DNA from 4 places in the Serratia sp. AR11 genome. Region 1 is predicted to be linked to each of the others. Evidence: predicted binding sites of a transcription regulator. Region 1 holds the regulator's gene; each other region holds the start of a gene.
The links. The regulator PhoB, encoded in region 1, activates phosphate uptake and scavenging genes when phosphate is short. The targets are predictions, from matches to a motif close to CTGTCATAAAACTGNCNNAT.
Positions count from the first base shown of each region.

Region 2: pitA (inorganic phosphate transporter PitA) is a predicted target of PhoB. The motif match lies at 1,600-1,619, and genes of this name have one in related genera.
Region 3: pstS (phosphate ABC transporter substrate-binding protein PstS) is a predicted target of PhoB. The motif match lies at 1,705-1,724, and genes of this name have one in related genera.
Region 4: phoA (alkaline phosphatase) is a predicted target of PhoB. The motif match lies at 1,859-1,878, and genes of this name have one in related genera.

Region 1 is NZ_CM150739.1:1,058,688-1,062,218, reverse strand. Features, by position in the region: gene ACSOSI_RS05035 (PstS family phosphate ABC transporter substrate-binding protein) at 1-140, opposite strand, end outside; gene phoR (phosphate regulon sensor histidine kinase PhoR) at 157-1,473, opposite strand; gene phoB (phosphate response regulator transcription factor PhoB) at 1,498-2,187, opposite strand; gene sbcD (exonuclease subunit SbcD) at 2,389-3,531, shown strand, end outside.
Region 2 is NZ_CM150739.1:5,230,875-5,234,405, forward strand. Features, by position in the region: gene ACSOSI_RS24710 (helix-turn-helix domain-containing protein) at 1-114, shown strand, start outside; gene ACSOSI_RS24715 (BaiN/RdsA family NAD(P)/FAD-dependent oxidoreductase) at 129-1,325, opposite strand; gene pitA (inorganic phosphate transporter PitA) at 1,625-3,127, shown strand; gene uspB (universal stress protein UspB) at 3,202-3,531, opposite strand, start outside.
Region 3 is NZ_CM150739.1:5,472,480-5,476,010, reverse strand. Features, by position in the region: gene pstC (phosphate ABC transporter permease PstC) at 1-501, opposite strand, end outside; gene pstS (phosphate ABC transporter substrate-binding protein PstS) at 594-1,634, opposite strand; gene glmS (glutamine--fructose-6-phosphate transaminase (isomerizing)) at 1,964-3,531, opposite strand, start outside.
Region 4 is NZ_CM150739.1:1,658,521-1,662,051, reverse strand. Features, by position in the region: gene ACSOSI_RS07955 (P-loop nucleotide/nucleoside kinase family protein) at 1-404, opposite strand, end outside; gene ACSOSI_RS07950 (antibiotic biosynthesis monooxygenase family protein) at 579-926, opposite strand; gene ACSOSI_RS07945 (glutathione S-transferase N-terminal domain-containing protein) at 1,105-1,812, shown strand; gene phoA (alkaline phosphatase) at 1,950-3,377, shown strand.

The DNA of each region.
Region 1 (3,531 bases):
CACAGCGCCATCAGATTCGCCAGCGTATCGGAACCGACGCTCGACAGGTTGCCGGACAGCATGCCGTCCGGCTGCGCTAACGCGCCACGGCTCACCAGCAGCGCCAGGCAAAGCAACAGCCCTCGGGTCATTCGGATCATACCAGCCTCTCGCGCGTTAATTTTTCACCGCATTCTCTGATAAAGCTGCGGGAACAATCAACCGGTTAGGCAAGGTAAAGATGAATCGGGTGCCAATCCCCTGCTCACTGAGGATCTCCAATCTCGCGTCATGGTGGCTGAGCGCATGCTTGACGATTGCCAGCCCCAGCCCACTGCCGCCGGTCTGGCGTGAACGGGCCTTGTCGACGCGATAGAAACGTTCGGTCAGGCGCGGAATATGCTCGGCGGCGATGCCCGGCCCATTATCACTGACCTGGAACTGCGCGCCGTTGGGCGTCTGTTGCCAACTCACTTCAATATTGGTGCCCTTTGGCGTGTGATTGACGGCGTTGTACACCAGGTTTGATACCGCGCTGCGCAGTTGGTCGTCGTTGCCGAACACCTTGAGCTGTTCGTTCACCCGGAAGCTAATCTCATGGTTGCCACCGCTCAGCGACTGCGCTTCCCGTTGCAACACTCTCAACATCAGTGGGATATCGACCCGTTCGTTCATCTCGACGTTAGGCGCCGCCTCAATCCGCGACAGCGTCAGCAGCTGTTTGACCAGCCCATCCATACGCCGGGTCTGCTCTTGCATGGTGCCCAGCGCTTTGCCGCGCAGCGAGCCATCCAGCTCTTCGTCGCTCATCATCTCCAGGTAGCCCTGCAACACCGTGAGCGGGGTACGCAGCTCGTGGCTGACGTTGGCGAAGAAGTTGCGTCGCGCGCCTTCCAGCTGGCGCATTTGGGTGACGTCACGCGCCACCATCAGTAATTGCCCTTCGGAATAAGGCATCACGCGGAATTCGACGTAGTGCTCATTGTTCAACTGCAGCGTCAACGGCCGGGTGAACTCCTGCTGTTGCAGATAGTGGCTGAACTCCGGGTAACGCAGCAGGTTAAGGATGTGCTGACCATTGTCTTCCGGCCAGCGGAAACCCAGCAGATGCTGCGCCAAACCGTTACACCAAAAGATATTGCCTTCGACGGTAGTCATCACTACCGCATCGGGCAGCGATTCCGCGCCGCTGCGGAAGCGTTTGATCAACAGCGCCAGTTCACGCCGCCGACGGCGATTACGCTGCTGCATCTGATACAGGCCGTAAAACAGCGGTTCCCAGCTCCAGCGCCCGGGTGGCGGCGTCATGCTGCGGTCAACCCACAGCCAGTGGGAAAGTTTGAGTTGGTTGTAGAAATTCCATACCAGCGCCGCCAGCACGGAGGCCAGCAGCAACCAGGGCAGATAACCGAAAATCAGCCCCAGCAACAAGGCAGGCAAGCAGAAAAGGGCCAGCTCCAGGGCCAGCCTCTTCCAGGATAGACGTTCTAGCACGGCATATTCTCCAGCGCGTCGCGATCAGTAGCGCGTTGAGAATCGGTAGCCGGTGCCCCGAACGGTTTGAACCATTTTGTCATGACCACTGGTCTCTAACGCCTTACGGAGCCGACGGATATGCACGTCAACGGTGCGGTCTTCCACATAAACGTTAGTGCCCCAGACGTGATTAAGCAACTGTTCGCGGCTATAAACACGCTCTGGATGAGTCATAAAGAAGTGCAGCAATTTGAACTCGGTCGGCCCCATATCCAGCGCCTGCTCGTTGGCCATCACCCGGTGTGAAGAAGGATCCAGGCTCAGCCCTTGCATTTCAATCACTTCTTCCACCGCCATCGGTGAAATGCGGCGCATTACCGCCTTGATGCGCGCTACCAGCTCCTTCGGCGAGAAGGGTTTGGTGATGTAATCATCCGCCCCGACTTCCAGCCCACGGACACGGTCTTCTTCTTCACCGCGTGCGGTCAGCATCATCACCGGAATATCGCGGGTCATCGCTTCACGCTTCATATGTTTAATAAACTGAATGCCGGAACCTCCGGGTAACATCCAGTCGAGCAACACTAAATCAGGGAACGGCTCAGACAGGCGCGTCACTGCGCTGTCATAATCCTCAGCTTCCAACGGTTGGTAACCATTCTGTTCCAACACAAAGCACACCATCTCACGGATCGGCGCTTCGTCTTCCACCACCAGTATGCGTCTTGCCATCGTCAATCCTGCCAATGTGTTAGCGATCACAGTTGATTGCGGGCGCCATTATGCGTCAGTTTTGTGACAGATTTATGAAATAAATAGCCATGAAATAAACCGGGTGTCATAGGCAGTAAGCATAGCGATTATTTCTAATAATACAGAAACATCATATTCCCTTTATAATCCCTGCCATTACTCTATCGCCCCGGGAGTGTCATGCGCCTGATCCACACCTCTGACTGGCATCTTGGCCAGTATTTTTTCACCAAAAGCCGCGCCGCCGAACATCAGGCTTTTCTGCGCTGGCTGATCGAACAGATCGAACAACAGCAGGTGGATGCGCTGATCGTCGCCGGGGACCTGTTCGATACCGGCTCGCCGCCAAGCTACGCCCGTGAGCTGTATAACCGTTTCGTGGTGGAACTGCAGCGCACCGGCTGCCAGTTGGTGGTACTGGGCGGTAACCACGACTCCGTGGCAACCTTGAATGAGTCGCGTGAATTGCTTTCCTGCCTGAATACCACCGTGATTGCCAACGCACAGAGCGAAACCGAACAACAAATTCTGGTGCTGAATCAGCGCGACGGCCAGCCGGGTGCGGTACTTTGTGCCATCCCTTTCCTGCGCCCACGCGATCTGCTCACCAGCCGAGCCGGCGACTCCGGAGTGCAAAAACAGCAGGCGCTGCAAGAGGCTATCGCCGACCATTATCAAAGGCTGTACCAAGCGGCCTGCGCGCGTCGCGATGCGCTGGGCTTGCCACTGCCGATTGTTGCCACCGGCCACCTGACCACCGTGGGCGTCACCACCTCCGATTCGGTGCGCGATATCTACATTGGCACGCTGGACGCCTTCCCGGCCCAGGCCTTCCCGCCGGCCGACTACATCGCGCTGGGGCATATACACCGCGCGCAGAACGTCGCCAAATCCGAACATATTCGCTACAGCGGCTCGCCGATCCCACTCAGTTTTGACGAGTTGGGCAAAGCCAAAAGCGTGTTTATGGTGGATTTCAGCGCGGGCGCTCTGCAACAGGTCACTGCGCTGGAGATCCCCAGCTTCCAACCGATGCAGCTTATCAAGGGTGATTTGGCGCAGATCGAACAACAATTGCAGCAGTTCGCCGATTATCAGGGTGAACTACCGGTGTGGCTGGACATTGAAGTGGCAACACAGGACTACCTTAGCGACATTCAGCGCCGCATCCAGTTACTGGCCGATCAACTGCCGGTAGAAGTAGTGTTATTGCGCCGCAGCAAAGAACAGCGGCGCCAGGCCATTGAACAGCAGGACAAGGAAACGCTCAATGAACTGAGCGTCAACGAGGTGTTCGAACGGCGGCTGGCGCAGGAGCCTGAA
Region 2 (3,531 bases), 1.3 Mb from region 1:
CTGACCGCCATCGCGCTGCAATGCGGATTTAGTTCGCCGGGGCAATTCAGTACCCAATTTCGTCGCTATTTTGGCCTGACGCCGTCCGCCATGCGGCTGACTCTCGGGAGATAGCGCCCGCAGTGGGCTTAGTATTCTGCTGCCAGCGCCTGGGCACAGGCCCAGGCCGAGCTCCAGGCCCACTGGAAGTTATAGCCCCCCAGCCACCCTGTCACATCCACCACTTCGCCGATAAAGTACAGGCCCGGCACCTTGGCGGCCTCCATGGTCTTGGAGGACAACTCTTTGGTGTCGACCCCGCCGAGCGTCACTTCCGCCGTGCGATAGCCTTCGGTGCCGTTCGGCTGTACCCGCCAATTTTGCAATGTTTCGACCAGCGCAGCCTGCTGTGTCGGGTTCAACTGCTTCAAGGTAACTTCTGGTAATTGCCCCAGCGTCTGTAAACATTCCACCAGACGCTTTGGCAGGTGCAGCGCCAGGGTATTCTTCAGGCTTTGGTTGGGGTGTGCCTGGCGTTGCTCATTGAGGAACCCCGCCAGATCGAGCGCAGGAAGTAAGTTAACGCTTACAAACTCACCGGGTTGCCAGTAGCTGGAAAGCTGCAATACCGCCGGGCCGGACAGGCCACGGTGGGTGAAAAGCAGGCTCTCACGGAAGCTAACGCCGTTTTCGGCAGTGATCACCGCCGGTACAGAGACGCCAGACAGGGTTTGCAGGTGTTCCAGCAACGGTTTATTCAGGGTGAAAGGCACCAGCGCGGCGCGCGTCGGCAGAACCTTCAGGCCAAACTGCTCCGCCAGCTTGTAGCCGAACGGGGAAGCGCCCAGCCCCGGCATTGACAGACCGCCGCTGGCCACCACAAGTGAGCGAGCGCTCACTTTCTCGCCATTAAGCGCCAGTTCGAAGCCTTCGTCCGTTTTTTCCACCGCCAGCACTTCGCTGCGCAGACGTGTCGTCACCTGGCCCAGCTCGCACTCTTTAACCAACAGTTCGACCACCTGCTGCGCCGAGTCGTCGCAAAACAGCTGCCCGAGCGTTTTCTCGTGATAGGCAATGCCGTGGCGATTGATCAGATCGATAAAATCCCACTGGGTATAACGCGCCAGTGCAGATTTACAAAAATGCGGGTTATTCGACAGGTAAGCAGCCGGTTCGGTGTACATATTGGTAAAGTTACAGCGTCCGCCGCCGGACATCAGGATTTTGCGGCCCGGTTTTTTGCCGTTGTCGAGCAGCAGCACCCGGCGACCGAGTTGCCCTGCCTGCGCCGCGCAAAACATACCCGCTGCGCCCGCACCTATTACCACGACATCAAACTGTTCCACCTGCGCCTCTCTATAAAAACCACAATCGCGACAAAAGGCCGCCATATTACGCCGAATCGCTACCGGTAACCGGCAACTTTACGGCGGCAGATTGTAAAGCCATGACGCCGACAACGCCATAGTAAGAAAATATTACAACGGACCAGGCAGCATAACGCGCTGATATTTCATATCTTTGTCATGCCATCGCCATCATTTCGTCATGTCCAAATCAAAAAAACGTCATATTTTCCTTTTCCCCGGGCCCGGTTGTCACGGATAATGCGCGGCGTTCATGTCCACAAACTGGCGTAACGCTTATGCTGCATTTGTTCGCTGGCCTGGATTTCCATACCGGCCTGATGTTAATTCTCGCATTGTTGTTCGTGTTGTTTTATGAAGCCATTAATGGTTTTCATGATACGGCCAATGCGGTTGCTACAGTAATTTATACCCGTGCCATGCGCTCGCAACTTGCGGTCGTGATGGCTGGTTTGTTCAACTTTCTTGGCGTGATGCTCGGTGGTTTGAGTGTTGCTTACGCCATTGTTCACCTGTTGCCAACAGATCTGTTGTTGAACGTCAGTTCAGCACACGGATTAGCCATGGTCTTTTCCATGCTGCTGGCGGCTATCATCTGGAACCTCGGCACCTGGTATTTCGGTCTGCCGGCCTCCAGTTCTCATACGCTGATTGGCGCAATTATTGGTGTGGGTTTGACCAACGCACTGATGACCCACACCTCGGTGGTGGATGCGCTTAACGTCCCGAAAATGATTGGTATTTTCCTGTCATTGCTCATCTCGCCACTGGTTGGCATGATGGTCGCCGGGTTGATGGTGTTTGCCTTGCGCCGCTATTGGAGTGGCACCAAGAAACGCCAGCGTATCCACATGACCCCTGCTGAACGTGAAAAGGTCGACGGCAAACGCAAGCCGCCGTTCTGGACCCGTATCGCTCTGATCCTGTCGGCTATCGGCGTTAGCTTCTCGCACGGCGCCAACGACGGCCAGAAAGGTATCGGCTTGATTATGCTGGTGCTGATCGGCGTTGCGCCGGCCGGCTTCGTGCTCAATATGAATGCAACCGGTTATGACATCACCCGTACTCGTGATGCCGTGGCCCACCTGCAGCAATATTATGAGCAGCACAGCGATGCCCTGTCGCACGTGGTCGCTCTCACTCCGTTGGTGCCAAGCCCGGATGAGGACGTCTCGCCGGATAAACCCGTCGAGTTCCACTGTGACAGTGCCCGCGCCATGCCGGCAATTGGGCTTGCCTCCGGGTTGCTGAACAATCTGCAAAGTTACGATCAACTGTCGGTAGATCAGCGCAGCCACCTGCGCCGCCTGCTGATGTGCGTAACAGACACCGCAGACAAGATTGCCAAGCTGCCGGAAACCTCAAGCCAGGACCAACGTTTCCTGAAAAACCTGCGTCAGGATCTGCTGCAAACCGTTGAGTATGCACCGATCTGGATTATCGTCGCGGTTGCTCTGGCGTTGTCACTCGGTACCATGGTCGGCTGGCAGCGCGTAGCCACCACCATTGGCGAGAAAATCGGTAAGAAGGGCATGACCTACGCTCAGGGCGTGTCGGCTCAGATGACCGCAGCCTTGTCGATTGGTGTCGCCAGTTATACCGGTATGCCGGTTTCCACCACCCACGTGCTTTCTTCGGCGGTAGCCGGGACCATGATCGTGGACGGCGGCGGCGTACAAAGCAAAACCGTGAAGAATATCCTGTTGGCCTGGTTGTTAACCCTGCCGATTTCGATTCTGCTTTCCGGTTCGCTGTACTGGTTGGCGCTTAAGGTGATCTAAGCAGTTTGCTCCATATGAAAGGCGGCCCTGGTGGCCGCCTTTTCTTTATCTGTTGCAGGGCAAACAGGCCGGGCTTAATACCAGATCATCAACGCCAGCAGGCTGATCACCACCAGCCCGCACAGGGCGGAAGTCAGCATAAACTGCCCGCGCACCCGTTCGCAGCGGCGGATAAACTCCGGATCGTGATGCTCGATATAGCGCTGTGAGAAGATATAACGCACCAGCCGTATCTGCTTGCTCGGCTGCCCATGGGCGGTAAAGAAACCACCACCGTCAACATACTGGTACAGCAGCGGGTCACAGCCGCGCAAAACCACCAACAGCGCGCGCAGAGAAGAGTAATACCGCACCATGTTTAACACACACACCACACACAGAGCCCAAAACAGCGCGACGGTACT
Region 3 (3,531 bases), 1.1 Mb from region 1:
ACCGAACGCCGGGCCAGAGAACAGCTCACCGACAATCGGAATGCCGGACAGCACGTCGCCAACCGGAGTCTGGAAATATTCGGCAAACAGCGGAGCAAACACGAACAGGCCCCACATGCCGTAAACGATACTTGGAATTGCCGCCAGCAGTTCAATGGCGATACCCAGTGGGCGTCGCAGCCAGTTTGGCGCCAGCTCGGTCAGGAACAGGGCAATACCAAAACTGACGGGTACGGCGATAATCAGTGCGATCAACGAGGTCACTACGGTGCCGTAAATCGGCACCAGCGCACCGAACTGTTCGGCAGGCGCGTCCCACTCTTTGGTCCACAGGAAGGAGAAACCGAATTTCTGGATGCTCGGCCAGGAGGCGAAGATCAGCGAAACAATAATGCCGCCCAGCAACAATAGGGTAATCAGCGCTGCCAGTTTAACCAGCGCGCTGAAGATGACGTCACCATTTTTACTCGGTGCTTTCATGGTCGGCTTGTACTCAGCCATAGATCACTCTCTGTTTTAACCCTGGCAGGCCCAACATGGGTAAGGCCCTGAAAAACTGAGTGGGGCGCGCCGAATCACGCGCCCCTGCGTTGTTAGTACAGCGCTTTACCGGAACTGTCTTTTACGTTGGTTTTCCATGCTGCACGCACCTGCTCGATCACTTCATTCGGCAGAGTGGCGTAATCCAGGTCATTAGCCTGCTTGGCGCCCGTTTTGTACGCCCAGTCAAAGAACTTCAGGACTTCGGTGCCCTGAGCCGGGTTTTTCTGCTCTTTGTGCACCAGGATGAAGGTGGTGGAAGTGATTGGCCAGGCGTTGTCGCCTTTCTGGTCAGTCAGGTCCTGTGCGAAGGTCTTGCTCCAGTCCACGCCTTTGGCAGCGGCGCTGAAGCTCTCTTCCGTCGGGCTAACCGCTTTGCCATCGGCAGAAATCAGCTTGGTGTAAGCCAGGTTGTTCTGCTTGGCGTAAGCGTATTCAACGTAGCCGATAGAGCCAGGCAGACGCTGTACGAAGGCTGCGATACCGTCGTTACCCTTGCCGCCCAGACCGGTTGGCCAGTTAACGGTAGAGCCTGCGCCGATTTTCTCTTTCCACTGCGCGTTGGCTTTAGACAGGTAGCTGGTGAACACGAACGAGGTGCCTGAACCATCAGCACGACGGACAACGGCAATGTTCTGATCCGGCAGCTTAACGCCTGGGTTGAGCTTGGTGATCGCCGGGTCGTTCCATTTTTTCACGTTACCCAGATAGATATCGCCCAGAGTTTTACCGTCCAGGGTCAGCTCACCGGATTTGATGCCCGGGATATTTACTGCCAGCACCACGCCACCGATCACGGTAGGGAACTGGAACAGGCCATCAGCAGCCAGTTTTTCGTCACTCAAAGGCGCATCGGAAGCACCAAAGTCAACGGTGTTGGCGATGATTTGCTTCACGCCACCAGAAGAGCCGATGCCCTGATAGTTAACTTTGTTGCCGGTTTCTTTCTGATAAGAATCTGCCCACTTGGCATAAACCGGAGCGGGGAATGTCGCACCTGCACCGGTCAGGCTAGCAGCAGCGAACGCGGACACGGCGGTCAGGGAGAAAGTCGCTGCCACAATACTGGCGACGGTGGTACGCATCAGTTTCATAATCACTCCTAATGGGGTATTCAAAAATCGATCTAGGTCGTTTTGAGTAAGTATTGCTGCAGGAGGGAAAATAGGACAGTTTGGTGACAGTAAAATGTACGAAATATGACAGTTATATTACAGTGAGGGCGCTATGCTATCTACTCATTTAAAATCAGTCAGTTAAAGAATAAAACACTCAGTAATTAATCAATGAAAAAACCCGTTCCACCTCACCTATCCGCTTGAATATGACAACTTTTATCCCTGCTGTCGCACCATTGTCATATTTGATCCAATCATGAAAAAGCCGGCACAGTGGCCGGCTTTTAGAGATTAACAGCAGCGAGTTACTCTACCGTGACAGACTTCGCCAGGTTACGCGGCTGGTCAACGTCGGTGCCTTTGATCAGCGCCACGTGGTAAGACAGCAACTGCAACGGCACGGTGTAGAAGATCGGGGCCACGATTTCTTCGACGTGCGGCAACGGGATGATAGTCATACCCTCGCTGCTGACGAAACCGGCATCCTGATCGGCGAACACGTACAGCTGGCCGCCGCGCGCGCGCACTTCTTCAATGTTGGACTTCAGCTTTTCCAACAGTTCGTTGTTCGGCGCCACCACGATCACCGGCATATCGGCATCGATCAACGCCAACGGGCCGTGTTTCAACTCACCGGCCGCATAGGCTTCCGCGTGAATATAGGAGATCTCTTTGAGCTTCAGCGCACCTTCCATCGCGATCGGGTACTGATCGCCACGGCCGAGGAACAGCGCGTGATGCTTGTCGGAGAAGCCTTCCGCCAGCGCTTCAATGTTTTTGTCCAGCGACAGCATCTGCTCAATACGCGCCGGCAATGCCTGCAGGCCGTGCACGATTTCATGCTCAACGCTTTCCGCCATGCCTTTCAGCCGGCCCAAACGCGCCACCAGCATCAACAACACCGCAAGCTGGGTGGTAAAGGCCTTGGTGGAGGCGACACCGATTTCGGTACCGGCCTTGGTCATCAGCGCCAGATCGGATTCACGCACCAGTGAAGAACCGGCCACGTTGCACACCGCCAGTGAACCGAGGTAACCCAGCTCCTTCGACAGACGCAGTGCCGCCAGCGTATCGGCAGTTTCACCGGACTGCGACAAGGTAATGATCAGACTGCCCGGACGCACAGCAGATTTGCGATAGCGGAATTCTGACGCGATTTCCACGTCGCAAGGCACGCCGGCCAGCGATTCGAACCAATAGCGGGCAACCATGCCGGAGTGGTAAGACGTCCCACAGGCAATGATTTGCACGTGCTGCACCTTCGCCAACAGTTCATCGGCACGCGGGCCCAGCTCGCTCAGGTTGATTTTGCCCTGGCTGAAACGCCCTTCCAGGGTGTTCTTCAGCGCCAGTGGCTGTTCGTAGATCTCTTTTTGCATGTAGTGACGGTAAGCACCTTTGTCACCGGCGTCGTACTGTACCTGGGATTCGATTTCAGGACGCTCAACGGCGTTGCCCTGCTTATCGAAAATGTTGACGGTGCGGCGAGTCATCTCCACCACGTCACCTTCTTCCAGGAAGATAAAGCGACGGGTTACCGGCAACAATGCCAGTTGATCGGAAGCCAGGAAGTTTTCACCCACGCCACGGCCGATAACCAGCGGGCTGCCGGAGCGCGCAGCCACCAGCACGCTAGGGTCGCGGCTGTCCATCACCACGGTGCCGTATGCGCCACGCAACTGAGGGATCACGCGCTGAACCACTTCCAGCAAGGTGCCCCCCTGGCGCTGTTCCCAATGCACCAGGTGAGCAATCACCTCGGTATCGGTTTCAGAGCTGAAGTGATAACCGCGTTCGATCAGCAGTTCACGCAGCGGTTCGTGGTTTTCGATGATGCCGTTATGCACCACAGTAATGTAATCAGAAACATGCG
Region 4 (3,531 bases), 600 kb from region 1:
GTAAAGGGATGGTCGCCCTGCTCATTTCTGAGCTTTATCCGGCTTTTGCATAACGCATCACTGACATCGATAAAATGCAGACAGTGGTCAACGCCAGCCAGCTCGGCTAATTGCCTTGCCCACAGCCGCCGATCGGGCGTATTCATCGGAAAATCCAACACCACCGACAGCCCATGACCCAACAGTTGTACAATATGCTCACTCAACGCTTGGCGCAGTCGGGCTGAATAACGCACGTAGTCTTGCAGAGTCGTCATCTGCTGTTCATACAATGTCGCCAGCCAACTGTCTTCAGCCAGTAACAATGTGTGGGGTTGCTGCGAAAGGTTCTTCGCCAATGTCGACTTGCCGGAACCGGCTTTACCGCACATCAAGTGTAAAACGGCGGGGGGATGGTTCTTCATAAGTGCCTCCTGGGGATATTGCCAGTCGGAGGACCTTTTTACCCCGCCTGACTGGCGGGGTTTCGCTTAAAACAGACGCGCTATCCCACCACTCTGTGAATGGTGATAATAATCTGCGCGAATGCAAAACGGTTTCTGTTCATCTGTTATCAATAAGATAAACCCCAGGGGATGTCAATCGGCGTGATAGCCGCGGCTGTCCTGCGGCACCTGATCCCGCTGATCCAGACCATAATCCCGTACCACCTCCGCTACCCGCAGGCGGTACTGTGCCAACACCCCATGGCGACCACGCTGTTGTGCGGCGCGGTGCTGTTCGATGTTCCGCCACTGCTGCACTGCGGCTTCATCACGCCAAAAAGACAGTGACAGCAGCCGCTGCGGATCGGCCAGGCTTTGGAAGCGTTCAATGGAAATAAACCCGTCAATTTCTGCCAACAGCGGCTTCAATTCGGCCGCCAATTCAAGATAGGTTTCGCGCTGGCCGTCGGCGGCCTGCAATTCAAAAATAACGGCAATCATAGGAAGCTCCTGTCAGAGGGATATCACCTATCCTAACGCTAACCCTGTTGCCATGCTTCGTCTAATTGCCGCCGGGAAGAAAGCGCTGAAAGCACATTTTGACCTCACGGTTTAACCTCACAACAGGTTAGTTTTGGTGCAATACTCAATAGGCAAACCGTCAACCCGAGGACTCGTCATGCTCGACCAAACCCAATTTCCGATCGTCAAACGCTGGCCCGCTCAGCACCCGGAAAGACTACAACTTTACTCATTGCCAACGCCCAACGGTGTCAAGGTCTCCATCATGCTGGAAGAAATAGGCCTGGCTTATGAACCGCACCTGATCGATATCGGCAACAACGAAACCTGGACGCCGGAATTTCTGTCACTGAACCCGAACGGCAAGATCCCCTCGATCATCGATCCCAACGGCCCGGACGGTAAGCCGCTGGCGCTGTTTGAATCCGGCGCTATCCTGCTGTACCTGGCGGAAAAAAGCGGCAAATTCCTGCCGCAGGATCCTGCCCTGCGCTACGAAACCATCCAGTGGGTATTTTTCCAGATGGCGGCGGTGGGCCCGATGTTCGGTCAAGTCGGCTTCTTCCACAAATTCGCCGGTCGCGAATATGAGGATAAACGTCCGCTGGAACGCTATAAAAATGAATCCAAACGCCTGCTCGGCGTGCTGGAAACCCGGCTTGAAGGCCGTGACTGGATCATGGGGCAGGATTACAGCATCGCCGATATTTCATTGCTGGGCTGGGTACGTAACCTGATCGGCTTTTACGAAGCCCGTGAGTTGGTCGAGTTCGATAGTTTCCCGCGGGTAGGACAATGGCTGGAGCGCGGTCTGGCTCGTCCGGCAGTACAACGCGGTCTGAATATTCCCGCCCGCAGCGAATAATGGATAGCCTAGGATAGCCGCCCGGCTATCCTTTTATCCCCAATTACCGTCATAAAAGTGTCACACCTCTGCACTACTCTCCCTGCGTAACAAACTGATGCTATTTATATTTTTTTATTACGACAAGGAGCTTTCCCATGCTGCAGCCAGTTTCTTTGATCGCCGGCGCCGTGTTATCCGCCTTACTCTGTTCCGCCGCCTTCGCCGATGAAACCCCGGTCAATACCGCCAGCCTTTACGAACGTGCGGCACGCGGCAACATCGTGGAGCCCGGTGGCGCACGCCGTCTGAGTGGCGATCAAACGGCCGCGTTGAAGGCTTCTTTGTCTGACAAAACGGTCAAAAACGTGATTTTATTGATCGGCGATGGCATGGGTGATTCGGAAATCACCTCGGCGCGTAACTACGCCGAAGGGGCGGGCGGCTATTTTAAAGGCATTGATGCCCTGCCGCTAACCGGCCAATACACTCATTACTCGCTGGACAAGAAAACCCACAAACCGGATTACGTCACCGACTCCGCCGCCTCGGCGACCGCATGGTCAACCGGCGTAAAAACCTATAACGGCGCGCTGGGCGTTGACGTCAATGGCAAAGACCAGCCGACACTGCTGGAAATCGCCAAGGCCGCGGGTAAAGCCACCGGGAATGTGTCCACCGCCGAGCTGCAGGACGCCACGCCGGCAGCGCAAATTTCCCATGTCACCTCGCGCAAATGTTACGGCCCGGAAGAAACCAGCGAAAAATGTGCCACCAACGCGCTGGAAAACGGCGGCCGTGGCTCCATCAGTGAGCAGTTGCTGAAGGCTCGCGCCGACGTCACGCTGGGCGGTGGGGCAAAATCCTTTAATCAGCTGGCAAAAAGCGGCGAATGGCAGGGAAAATCGCTGAAAGAACAGGCAGCCGCTCTGGGTTATCAGTGGGTCGAAAACCTCGATGCCCTGAACGCCGTCAGCGTGGCCAATCAGCAAAAGCCGCTGCTCGGGCTGTTTGCCGCCGGTAATATGCCAGTGCGCTGGCAAGGGCCGAAAGCCACTTATCACGGCAATATCGACCAGCCGGCGGTGACCTGTGAAAATAATCCGGCACGCACTGCGGATATCCCGACGCTGGCGGCGATGACTGAAAAAGCCATCGACCTGCTGAAAACCAACCAAAACGGCTTCTTCCTGCAGATTGAAGGCGCGTCGATCGACAAACAGGATCATGCTGCCAACCCGTGCGGCCAGTTTGGCGAGACCGTCGATCTGGATGAAGCGGTTCAGAAAGCCCTGGCATTCGCCCGCGCAGATGGCAACACCCTGGTGATAGTCACCGCCGACCATGCCCATTCCAGCCAGATTATCGCCGCCGACGCCAAGGCCCCAGGCCTGACGCAAACGCTGACCACCAAAGATGGCGCACCGATGACCATCAGCTACGGCAATTCAGAAGAAGATTCACAGGGGCACACCGGGACTCAATTGCGGGTGGCGGCTTACGGCCCACATGCCGCCAACGTGGTTGGCCTGACCGATCAGACGGATCTGTTCTATACCATGCGTGATGCGATGGCGATTAAGTAAGTTAATAACCTGGCAACTGATTAAGCCGACCCTATTCATCCCTGCTCTTGCAAGTGATGAATAGGGTTTTCACCGCTTCGCCCAAAACTGCTATATTGAAGAGCTCGTACTTACCGCAATAACTCTCTGTCCCACCCGTTGAGAAACCAATGTA